Regions from separate parts of the Kitasatospora sp. NPDC048239 genome, predicted to be linked through region 2. Evidence: riboswitches for the same ligand, from Rfam matches in the RefSeq annotation. Region 2 holds a riboswitch; each other region holds the start of a gene.
What was found. A riboswitch is a leader RNA that binds a small molecule or an ion and turns the genes downstream of it on or off. The one in region 2 is predicted to bind thiamine pyrophosphate.
Positions count from the first base shown of each region.

Region 1: another riboswitch for thiamine pyrophosphate. It lies ahead of thiO (glycine oxidase ThiO); the one in region 2 lies ahead of ACGFZP_RS10010 (purine-cytosine permease family protein).
Region 3: another riboswitch for thiamine pyrophosphate. It lies ahead of thiC (phosphomethylpyrimidine synthase ThiC); the one in region 2 lies ahead of ACGFZP_RS10010 (purine-cytosine permease family protein).

Region 1 is NZ_JBICZP010000001.1:503,223-507,199, reverse strand. Features, by position in the region: gene ACGFZP_RS02230 (NAD(P)/FAD-dependent oxidoreductase) at 1-850, opposite strand, end outside; TPP riboswitch at 971-1,083, shown strand; gene thiO (glycine oxidase ThiO) at 1,086-2,246, shown strand; gene thiS (sulfur carrier protein ThiS) at 2,243-2,452, shown strand; gene ACGFZP_RS02215 (thiazole synthase) at 2,456-3,274, shown strand; gene pknB (Stk1 family PASTA domain-containing Ser/Thr kinase) at 3,381-3,977, shown strand, end outside.
Region 2 is NZ_JBICZP010000003.1:495,771-499,747, reverse strand. Features, by position in the region: gene ACGFZP_RS10015 (S1C family serine protease) at 1-1,421, opposite strand, end outside; TPP riboswitch at 1,767-1,915, shown strand; gene ACGFZP_RS10010 (purine-cytosine permease family protein) at 2,049-3,389, shown strand; gene ACGFZP_RS10005 (glycerophosphodiester phosphodiesterase family protein) at 3,473-3,977, shown strand, end outside.
Region 3 is NZ_JBICZP010000003.1:260,969-264,945, reverse strand. Features, by position in the region: gene ACGFZP_RS09005 (PKD domain-containing protein) at 1-448, opposite strand, end outside; gene ACGFZP_RS09000 (SPFH domain-containing protein) at 672-2,144, opposite strand; gene ACGFZP_RS08995 (hypothetical protein) at 2,375-2,581, opposite strand; TPP riboswitch at 2,678-2,812, shown strand; gene thiC (phosphomethylpyrimidine synthase ThiC) at 2,808-3,977, shown strand, end outside.

The DNA.
Region 1 (3,977 bases), on a different contig from region 2:
GGACGGCCAACCGGGCGCCGGAGCGCACCGAGGGGTAGCTGATGCAGTCCCCCGCGGCGAAGACCCCGGGCAGGCCGGTGCGCAGCCGCTCGTCCACCAGGACGGCGCCGGCGGCGTCCAGTGCGACCCCGGAACCGGCCAGCCAGCCGGTCGCCGGGCGGGCCCCGATCCCGACCACGACCTCGTCGGCGGGCAGGTGCGAGCCGTCCTCCAGCAGGACCGCGCCAGGCTCCACGGCCGCGACGCCGACGCCGCAGCGCAGCCCGACCCCGGCCTCGGCGTACCAGGCGGCCATCGCCCGGCCGATCTCGACGGGCAGCGCGGCGGGCACCGGTGCCGGGCCCGTCTCGACCACGGTGACCTCGCAGCCGGCCGTCCGGGCGGCGGTGGCCACCTCGGCGCCGATCCAGCCCGCCCCGACCAGCACCAGGCGCAGGCCGGGCCGGAGCAGGGCGCGCAGCGCCAGCGCGTCGTCCAGGGTGTGCAGCAGATGGGCGCGCTCGGCGCCGGGCAGGGCGCGCGGGGCGGCCCCGGTGGCGATCACCAGGGCGCCGTACGGCAGGTCGCCGCCGTCGGTGTGCAGCGTGCCGGGGGTGAGGCCGGTGGCGCGGCGGCCGGTGAGCAGCTCGACGCCCAGGTGCGCGAGGTCGATGTCGAGGGTGGTGGCGTCGGCCTTGCCGAGCAGCACCTCCTTGGAGAGCGGCGGCCGGTCGTACGGCGCGTGCGCCTCCTCGCCGACCAGGGTGATCCGCCCCTGCCAGCCGCCCCGCCGCAGCCCCGCGGCGCACTGCGCCCCGGCCAGTCCGGCACCGACGACGACCACCCGATCCGTCCCGCTCAGCTCTCCCACGCCGTCACTGTACCCAGCCGTCCCGGACGCCCGAACCGGCCCCCGGACGGGCCCGGGGTGCGGGCGCCGTCCACCCTTCGTACGCGCCTTCGGCGGCGGCAACCCCCGGAGTTAAGGTGGGGGCACCATCACGGGAGCCCGGCGAACCGGGCTGAGAGGCGGGCTGGCACGGCCCGCGACCGTCCGAACCTGATCCGGGTCATTCCGGCGAAGGGAGAGAGCGACCTTGACACGCTTGGCTCCGGGTACCCACGCCGACGTCCTGGTGATCGGCGGGGGCGTCATCGGCCTCGCCGTCGCCTGGCGGGCGGCACAGCGCGGACTGCGCAGGATCGTCGTGGTCGACCCGCACCCCGGCGGCGGCGCCGCCCGGGTCGCGGCGGGCATGCTCGCACCGGTCACCGAACTCCAGTACGGCGAGGAGCCGCTGCTGCGCCTCGGGATGGCCTCCAACGAGCGGTACGCCGCCTTCGCGGCCGAGCTCACCGAGGCGAGCGGCGGCGAGGACACCGGTTACCGCCGGTGCGGCACCATCGCCGTCGCCCTCGACTCCGACGACCGCGAGGAGCTCCGCGAGCTGCACGCCTTCCACGGGCGGCTCGGCCTGGACTCGCACTGGCTGACCGGCCGCGAGGCCCGCAGGCTCGAACCCATGCTGGCCCCCGGGGTCCGCGGCGGCCTGCACGTCACCGACGACCACCAGGTGGACGGCCGCCGGCTGCTGACGGCGCTGCTGCGGGCCGGCGAGGCCGCGGGCGTCGCCGGCCACCGTGCCGAGGCGGTCGAGCTGCTGGTCGAGGGCGACCGGGCGGTCGGTGCCCGGCTGAGCACCGGCGAGACGGTGACCGCCGACCGGACGGTGCTCGCCGCCGGCCCCCACAGCCATCTGCTGCCCGGTCTGCCCGCGGGCGTGCTGCCCGCGATCCGCCCGGTCAAGGGCCAGATCCTGCGGCTGCGCGTCCCCGCGCCCTACCGGCCGTTCCTCTCCCGCAACGTCCGCGCGGTGGTCCGCGGCCGGCACCTCTACCTGGTGCCGCGCGAGGACGGCGAGCTGGTGATCGGCGCGACCAGCGAGGAGCAGGGCTACGACACCACCGTCACCGCCGGCGGGGTGTACGAGCTGCTGCGCGACGCCCACGAGCTGGTCCCCGGCATCACCGAGCTGCCGCTGGTGGAGACCTCTGCCGGCCTGCGCCCGGGCTCGCCGGACAACGCGCCGCTGATCGGTCCGACCGCACTGCCCGGCCTGGTCGCCGCCACCGGGCACTACCGCAACGGCGTCCTGCTCACCCCGGTGACGGCCGACCTGGTCGCCGAGTACCTGGCCACCGGCACGATGCCCGAGCTCGCCGGACCGTTCTCCCCCACCCGCTTCACCACGAAGGTCCCCGCATGAGCGAGATCGAACTCACCGTCAACGGCGAGCCCCGCCAGGTGCCCGCCGCGACCACCCTCGCCGAGGTGGTGGCCGCCCTCAGCCAGGCCAACTCCGGCGTCGCCGCCGCACTCAACGAAGCCGTGGTGCCCCGTGGTTCGTGGCCGCTCACGCGGCTCTCGGCGGGCGACCGGGTGGAGATCCTCACCGCCGTCCAGGGGGGCTGAGCGATGACCGACGCCCGCCTCGGCGACGACAAGGACACCCTGACGATCGCCGGCACCGCCTTCGGCTCGCGCCTGATCATGGGCACCGGCGGCGCCCCCAGCCTGGAGGTCCTGGAGCAGGCCCTGCGGGTCTCCGGCACCGAGCTGACCACCGTCGCGATGCGCCGGGTCGACGCCACCACCCAGGGCTCGGTCCTGGACGTGCTCACCCGCAACGGCATCCGCATCCTGCCCAACACGGCCGGCTGCTTCACCGCCGGGGAGGCCGTGCTGACGGCCCGGCTGGCCCGCGAGGCGCTCGGCACCGACTGGGTCAAGCTGGAGGTGATCGCCGACGAGCGCACCCTGCTGCCGGACCCGATCGAGCTGCTGGACGCCGCCGAGACCCTGGTCGACGACGGCTTCACCGTCCTCCCCTACACCAACGACGACCCGGTGCTGGCCCGCAAGCTGGAGGACGTCGGCTGCGCGGCGATCATGCCGCTGGGCTCCCCGATCGGCTCCGGCCTGGGCATCCGCAACCCGCACAACTTCCAGCTGATCGTGGAGGGCGCCGGCGTCCCGGTGATCCTGGACGCGGGCGCCGGGACCGCCTCGGACGTGGCCCTGGCGATGGAGCTGGGCTGCTCCGCGGTGATGCTCGCCTCGGCGGTGACGCGTGCTCAGGACCCGGTGCTGATGGCCGACGCGATGCGCCACGCCACCGAGGCCGGGCGCCTCGCGTACCGGGCCGGCCGGATCCCGCGCCGCTTCCACGCCGAGGCCTCCTCGGCGATGGCCGGCCGGGCCGACCTGGACACCCGGGAGCGCCCCGCCTTCTGACCCCCCACCCGGCCGTCGGGCGTGTCACAAGCCGGGCACAGAGCCCCCGGGGGCGGTGTCTCCCGGGACCCGTGCCCGGCCGCGCCACTACACTCGCCGGGTGGACATGGCATTGCACGACCCCCTGATCGGTACCCTGCTCGACAACCGGTACCGGGTCGAGCAGCGCGTCGCGACCGGCGGGATGTCCACCGTCTACCGGGGCACCGACACCCGGCTCGACCGGGTCGTGGCGCTCAAGGTGATGCACCCCTCGCTCGCCGGGGACGACGGCTTCACCAGCCGGTTCATCCGCGAGGCCAAGGCGGTCGCCCGGCTCGCGCACCCCAACGTGGTCAACGTCTTCGACCAGGGCGCCGACCGCGGAAACGTTTTCCTCGCCATGGAGTACGTACCCGGGCGCACCCTGCGCGACCTGCTGCGCGACCGCGGCGCGCTCTCCATCCGGGCCGCCCTGGACATCCTGGAGCCGGTGCTGGCCGCCGTCGGCGCCGCCCACCGGGCCGGGCTGGTCCACCGGGACGTCAAGCCGGAGAACGTGCTGATCACCGACGACGGCCTGGTCAAGGTCGCCGACTTCGGCCTGGTCCGGGTGCTGAACACCGCCGACGGCGCCGTCACCTCCGCCACCGACACCACCGGCACGGTGCTCGGCACGGTCTCCTACCTCGCCCCGGAGCAGATCCGCCCCGGCGCCGACACC
Region 2 (3,977 bases):
CCGATACTGCCGGCCCGGCCGGTGCTTGAAGTGTTGGACTGGATCGCCGAGTTGATGCCGACCACCGCGCCGCCGGCGTCGAGCAGCGGGCCGCCGGAGTTGCCCGGGTTGATCGAGGCGTCGGTCTGCAGGGCGTTCATGTACGAGGACTGGGCACCGGTCTCGTCGCCGGAGGCGACCGGGCGGTCCTTGGCGCTGATGATGCCGGTGGTGACGGTGGACTCCAGGCCGTACGGGGCACCGATGGCGATGGTGGCATCGCCGACGTTGACCTTGTCGGAGTCGGCCAGCGGGAGCGGGGTGAGCTTGCCCTTCGGCGTGTCGTCGAGCTTGACGACGGCGACGTCGTAGCCCTCGGCGCGGCCCAGCACGGAGGCGCCGTAGGTGCTTCCGTCGGCGAACTTGACGGTCAGTTTGCCGCCGTTGGACGCGGGCGCGACCACGTGGTTGTTGGTCAGGATGTGGCCCTGGGTGTCGAAGACGAACCCGGTGCCGGTGCCGGACTCGCCGTTGCCCTGCGCCTTGATGGTGACGACGCTCGGCAGCGCCTTCTGCGCGATGCCCGCGACGGAGCCGGGGACGGGCTCGCTCTTCTGCGGGCTGTTGGCCTGGACGGTGGTGCTGCGGTGGTCGTCCGCGGCGCTGACGCTGCGGTCGTTGCGGTCCGCGACGGCCACGCCGACCGCGCCGCCGGCCACACCGGCGACCAGGGCGACGGCGGCGATCAGGGCGATCAGGCCGCCGCGCTTGCGGCCCGGGCCGCCGGGGCCGCCGGGGCCGGGCGCACCGGGGTAGTCGGCCGGGTAGCCGAGCGGGCCGCCCGGGTAGCCGGGGCCGCCGGGCGTACCGGCACCGGCCGCGCCGCCGGCCGTGGCGTCGTGCAGGCCCCAGCCGCCGAGCGGCTGGCCCGCGCCGAAGGGGTGCTGGGGGTGTGCCGGGGCAGCCGGCGCACCGGGGACCGGCGGGGGGCCGTACGGGTCGTGCGGGGCGGCGGCGAGCGGGGCTCCGGGCGTCGCGTACGGGTTGGTCTCGTGCACCGCGGGCGCGGCGGGCGCCACCGGGGCGACGGGTGCCGGCGCCGCGGCGACGGGTGCCGGCGCCGCGGCGACGGGTCCGACCGGGGCCGGCGGCAGGACGGGCGGCGGCGCGTCGATGTACCCGGACCCGACCGGAGCGACCGGAGCGACCGGGGCCGCCGGGGCTGCCGGGGGCTCGACCGGCTCCGGGGCGCTGAGCTTGCCGAACGCCAGCGTCGGCGTGAAGCCGCCGGTGGCAGGGGCCTCGGGAGCGGCCGCCGGGGCGGGGGCGGCAGGCTCGGCCTGCTGGGCCGGACCGTCATGAGCGGGGCCCACCACCCCCTGGCCGCCGGAGGGCTGCTCCCCCTGCGGCCCGGTGGACCCAACCTCGCGCTCGGTGCTCACGGACGACCTCCATAGCTGACAGGACCAAGAACCATAGTTTTTCGCACACCCGATTCGATTGCCGTAAGGACCCCTCTGAAGAACTCATAAGAATCCTTAGCCCGGCCAGACAGACCGGCACGGCGAACCAGGCAGACCGGCTCGGCGAACCGGACGGACCGGCACCGCTGACCTGCCGGACGAACCTGCCGGACGGGCCGGCCGGACGCCCCCGCACGGCGGACCGGTGTGCCCCCCGGCGCACCGTTCACTCCGTCCACGACGGACACCCCTGACGTCCCGCGATGCGGACCGCAGGCCGTCTGGCCTTGGCGTTCACCGCCCCGCCGGTTAGCCTGTCGCTCCAAACTGACACGCGGGAGCTTGGACCGACCAGGCTGAGAGTGCGCTGGTCGACGGTACGTCACGGGATCCGTGGCCGGATCGTCGAGGGGGCGCAGACCGCCGGAACCTGTCCGGGTAATGCCGGCGTAGGGAGTATCGGCCATGCCGCCTGCTTCGCCATCCTCTTCTTCGGGCGCGTCCGCGTCCAAGGGTTTCCCCGAACCGTCCACGACCGTTCACTCGGACGCCGACGGCCGCGCGCCCGGTTCCACGGCCGGTGCACCCGCCGCGACCGCGACCTCGGTGCTGGACCGGCCCGACCAGGCCGCGGGCCGGGTCGAGGCCCCGCTGGTGCTGGACACCGAGCCGCCGCGCACGCTCCGCTTCCGGGACCACTTCGCGCTCTGGATGAACCTCGGCGTCAGCCTGATCGGCTTCACCACCGCCGCCACCGTGCTGGGCGCCCCGGGCAGCGAGCTGTCCCTGGCCGCCGCCGTGACCGCGATCGTGGCCGGCACCGTGGTCGGCACCGCGATGCTCGGCGTGGCCGCACTGATCGGCGCCCGCACCGGCGCACCCGCGATGGCCAACCTGCGCGGACTGTTCGGGACCCGCCTGTCGTACGTGCCGACGGTGCTGAACATCGTCCAGTGCCTCGGCTGGGGCGTGTACGAGCTGCTGGTGATCGCGATGGGCGCGCAGACCGTCGCCCACACCGAGGGCTACCGCTGGGTCTTCGTCGTGCTGGCGGGCGCCGTGACCACCGCGCTGACCATCTGGCCGCTGGGGGCGATCGCCGTACTGCGCCGCTTCGTGGCCGCGGCGGTGGCGGTCGCGATGGTGTACTTCACCGTCCAGCTGGGCCGCCAGGGCGTGCCCGACCCGGGCGCGGGCAACTGGCACGGCTTCCTGAAGGCCACCGACGCGATGATCGCCGTCTCGATCTCCTTCGTGCCGCTGGCCGCCGACTACACCCGGCACTCGCGCACCCCGCGCGCCGCGTTCTGGGGGAGCTTCTCCGGCTACACCGTCGCCCAGATCTGGTGCTACGTGCTCGGCCTTTTCGCGCTGCTGCAGTCCGGCGGCGACGCGACCCGGATCTTCGACTCCTTCCTGGGGGTCTGGGCCGGCTGGGCGTTCCTGCTGGTGCTGGTGCTGCGCGAGACCGACCAGTCCTTCGCCAACGTGTACTCGACGGCGATGTCGGTCCACAACCTGCTGCCGAAGGTCGACCGCCGGGTGCTGACCGGCGCCACCGGCCTGCTGATCACCGTGCTGGCACTGCAGATCACCGAGTTCACCGACTCGTACTACGCCTTCCTGGGCCTGATCGGCTCGGTGTTCGTGCCGATGTTCGCGGTGCTGGCGGTGGACTACTTCCTCGGCGCCGGCCGGCGCGGCTGGAACCTCGCCGACGACGCGCCCTCCCGCTGGCTGATGCTGCTGCCGTGGGCGCTCGGCTTCGCGGTCTACCAGCTGATCGCACCGACCGCGATCGCCGGCTGGTGGACGGACTTCTGGACGTCCCTCCAGGAGGCGCTGCACTTCACGCCGCAGGAGTGGACCTCGGCCTCGCTGTTCGGCTTCCTGGTGCCCGCCCTGGCCACCCTGGCGCTCACCCCGCTGACCCGCGGCCGGCGCTGACCACCGCGCCCGCACCCGAAGACGGCCCCGCAGGTTGGGGCCGTCTTCGCGTTCGCGTCACCTCCGGCGCCTATCGTGGACGCGTGACCAGCCCTGACCTCTCCCCGGCGACGGCGCGCACCGGGCCGCCCGTCCAGGTGATCGCCCACCGCGGCTCCTCGCACGCGCTGCCCGAGCACACCCTCGCCGCCTACCGCCGGGCGCTCGACGAGGGCGCCGACGCCGTCGAGTGCGATGTCCGGGTGACCGCCGACGGGCAGCTGGTGTGCGTCCACGACCGCCGGATCGGCCGGGTCTCGGACGGGCGGGGCACGGTCTCCGCGATGACGCTGGCACAGCTGGAGGCGCACGACTTCGGCGCCTGGAAGACGGGCGTGCCGAGCGCGGACCCGGAGCTGCGGAGCGTGCTGCGGCTGGAGAGCCTGCTGGAGCTGGTCGCGGACTGCGGGCGCCCGGTGGACCTGGCGATCGAGACCAAGCACCCGGTCCGCTTCCGGGGCCGGGTGGAGGCCGAGCTGCTGCGGATGCTGGACCGGTTCAAGATCACCGGTACGCCGGACGGCGACCGCCCGCAGGCCCGCATCATGA
Region 3 (3,977 bases), 230 kb from region 2:
AGAGCTCGACGCGGGCCGATCCGACGACCTCGACGGGATCCAGGTCGAAACCGGTGAGGACGACGTCGTGCACGTTCGAGAGCCGGATGGGGCGCTTCGAGCTGGGCACGATCGCCGACTGGGAGTAGTCGCTGAGGCCGGTCATCGGGGCGCCGCGAATGATGATCGGCTTCCCGGGTTCGCCCGAGCGCGTGATGACGAGGTCGTCGAAGTACTCGCCGTACGGCGCGACCTGGACGGTCTGTCCCGGCTGTGCGGCGTCGGCTGCGGTCTGGATGGTGCAGTACGGCGTGGCGGCGGTGCCGGTGCCGTGCTCGTCGCAGCCGTGGCCCAGCTGGTTGTCGACGTACAGGACCGGGGCGGGTGTGGCGGCGACGGCCGGAAGGGGCAGTCCGACGACGGCGGAGACGACGGCGGCGCTGAGGCCGGCGACATGACGAAGGCGCACGGTGTGCTTCCCCCTGAGCGTGATGAATGTCGGTGCTGCTCGACGCGTCGGCGCCCGCCGGCGGGACGGTGCGGGCGGCCTGCGGAGCAGATGTGAGCATTATGCGGCCGGGTGTGATCGCCGATGTCGCCAGGGTGTCGTTGTCGGAGTCCTTTCGACACGGAGGTGCCCGCCCGCGAACTGCTGCGGACGGGCACCTTGGCGTGAAGCCAGGACGAAACGGTCAGCCCTCGACGGGGATCTGCTGGACCGGCACCGCGGCGGCGGTCGGGGCGGCGGCCGGAGAGGCCTGGTCCGCCGGAGCGGTCACCTGCATGGTGGCGAGCAGCTGACGGGCCAGGCCGAGGCCGGTGCCGCCCATGGTGAGGGCCTTGGCGAACATGTCCCCCATGCCCTCGGCGCCGTTCAGCAGCACCATGTGCTCGACGTTGCCGAACGCCTCGGCGCCGGCGCGGACGATCTCGGGCCACTTCTCGGCGAGCTGCTGGGCGACGACGGCCTCCTGGTTCTCGGCCAGGGCGGCGGCCCGGGCCTTGATCGCCTCGGCCTCCGCCAGACCCAGGGCGCGGGTGGCCTCGGCGGTGGCCAGGCCCTTGGCCTCGGCCGCGGCGGCCTCGGCCTGGCCGGTCGCCCGGGTGGCCTCGGCGGAGGCCAGACCGCGGGCCTTGGTGGCCTCCGCCTCGGCGGACGCGGCCACCTTCACCCGGTTCGCCTCGGCGGCCGCCTTGAGTTCGGTCTCCTTGGCCTGCGCCTGCGCGGCCGAGATCCGGGCGTCGCGGTCGGCCTCGGCCTTGGTGCGGGTCTCGTACGCGCGGGCGTCGGCGGGCTTGCGGACGTCCGCCTGGAGCTGCTGCTCCTTGCGGTGCGCCTCCAGCTCGGCGACCTTGGTCTCCTGGACCACCACCTCCTGCCGGGAGGCGGCCTGGGCCAGCGGTCCGGCCTGCATCGCGCGGGCGGTCGCCGTCTCCAGCTCGGCCTGGTAACCGGCCTGCTGGATACCGCTGTTGCGGGTCGCCTCGGCCTTGCGGGCGAAGGCCTCCTGCTCGGCCTCGGTGGCCTGGCGGTCCGCCTCGGCCTGGGCGATGCGGGCGTCCCGCATGACGGCGGCGGCGTGCGGAGCGGCCAGGTTCTGGATGTACCCGGTCGGGTCGATGATCTCCTGGATCTGCAGCGAGTCGATGATCAGGCCGAGCTTCTCCATCTCGGAGCCCGACGCGGCCCGGGTCTCCCCGGTCAGCCGCTCGCGGTCGCGGATCATGTCCTCGACCGTCAACCCGCCGACGATGGACCGCAGATGACCGGCGAAGACGTTGTGGACCCGGTGGCCCATCATCTCCTGCTGGTCGAGGAAGCGGCGGGCGGCGTTGGCGATCGACACGGTGTCGTCGCCCACCTTGAAGATCACAACACCCTTGACGTGGACCGGGATTCCCTGCGACGTCACGCACTCGACGTCCAGGTCCGCCTCGTTCAGGTCGAGGGAGAGCTTGCGCACCACCTGCACGCCCGGGGTGACGAGCGTGCCCCGGCCGGTGACGATCCGGAAGCCCAGGCCCTCGCCGACACCCTCGGTGCGGTGCCTGGAACCGGAGATGATCAGGGCCTCGTTGGGCTCGGCGACCCGCCACATCAGCTTGAAGAGAACGATCAGGATGACGATGGAGGCGACGACCGCCCCCGCGATGCCGATCAGCATCGGCGAATTCCCCCTTCAGGGCACACCGGTCCCGTGGCTGCGCTCTGTTGCAGGATGGCGCGGAACGCGGTGGCAGCAGGGATTCTGCGCCTCTTGTGGATCAGTGGGAAGGACTTTTCGTCCCGACTTCGCACCAGGACCGTCAAGACCGCGTCAAGGCCGTGTCAGGACGGTGGCAGGACGGCGGTGTGACGGCGGTATGACGAGGCCGCCGAAGGGCGGCCGCGGCGTCAGCCCAGCGCGTGCGCGACGTAGACCGTCCGCGGCGGCTGGTACTCCACCACGACCACCGGCGTGCCGGGCGGCAGCACCTCGCCGGGCACGGCCGGGTACGCGAGGAACGCCTCCGTGCCCTGCCGTTCGCGGACGTGCAGCAGCACCTCGCCGACCAGACCCGGACCGATCCTCCCGGTCACCCGACCGGTCGCCCCCACCATGCCGCCAGTGTGCCAGCGCTTCCCACTGGCTGGAAGCCGTCTGGACCAGCGGCGATCCGCTCGCTACGGTGTTGGACGTCATGCGCAGGCAACACCGCCTGCGGACACGGGAGCTCGGAGCACCGGGCTGAGAGGGCGCTGAACGGCACGTCGGTGTACGTGCCAACCGCTGCGTCGACCGCAGGAACCTGACCGGGTAATGCCGGCGTAGGGAGTAGTAGGTCTGATGACCGCATTTGATGTACAGCCGCAGTCTGCCCGGACGTCCGCCGCCAGCAGCACCTCCACCGGCTACCCGACCCCGGCCTGGCGCAAGGCCTACCGCGAGGGCTCCCGCCCCGACCTCGCCGTCCCGTACCGCGAGGTCGTGCTCACCAACGGCCGGACCGTCCCCCTGTACGACACCTCCGGGCCCTACACCGATCCGGCGTACGAACCCGACGTGCGGCGCGGCCTGCCCGCCCTGCGCGACTCCTGGATCCGCCAGCGCGGCGACGTCGAGGAGTACGACGGCCGCGAGGCCCGCCCCGAGGACGACGGGATCAAGCACACCTCGCCGCGCGGCGGGAACCTGAAGAACCTGGACGCCGTCTTCCCCGGCCGGCCGCGCCGCCCGCTGCGGGGACGCGGCGGAGCGGCCGTCACCCAGCTCGCGTACGCCAAGCGCGGCGTCGTGACGCCGGAGATGGAGTTCGTGGCCCTGCGCGAGGGCCTGGAGCCGGAGTACGTCCGCGCCGAGGTGGCCCGCGGCCGGGCCGTCATCCCGGTCAACGTGAACCACCCCGAGGTGGAGCCGGCGATCATCGGCACCAACTTCCTGGTGAAGATCAACGCCAACATCGGCAACTCCGCCGTCACCTCCTCGATCGAGGAGGAGGTGGAGAAGATGACCTGGGCCACCCGCTGGGGCGCCGACACCGTCATGGACCTCTCCACCGGCCGCAACATCCACACCACCCGTGAGTGGATCCTGCGCAACTCCCCCGTGCCGATCGGCACCGTGCCGCTCTACCAGGCACTGGAGAAGGTCGACGGCCGGGCCGAGGACCTGAGCTGGGAGGTCTACCGCGACACCGTCATCGAGCAGTGCGAGCAGGGCGTCGACTACATGACCGTCCACGCCGGCGTGCTGCTGCGGTACGTGCCGATGACGGCCCGTCGCAAGACCGGCATCGTCTCGCGCGGCGGCTCGATCATGGCCGCCTGGTGCCTGGCGCACCACCAGGAGAACTTCCTCTACACCAACTTCGAGGAGCTCTGCGACATCCTCGCCGCCTACGACGTCACCTTCTCGCTCGGTGACGGCCTGCGCCCGGGTTCGATCGCGGACGCCAACGACGAGGCGCAGTTCGCCGAGCTGCAGACCCTGGGCGAGCTGGGCCGGATCGCCCGCGAG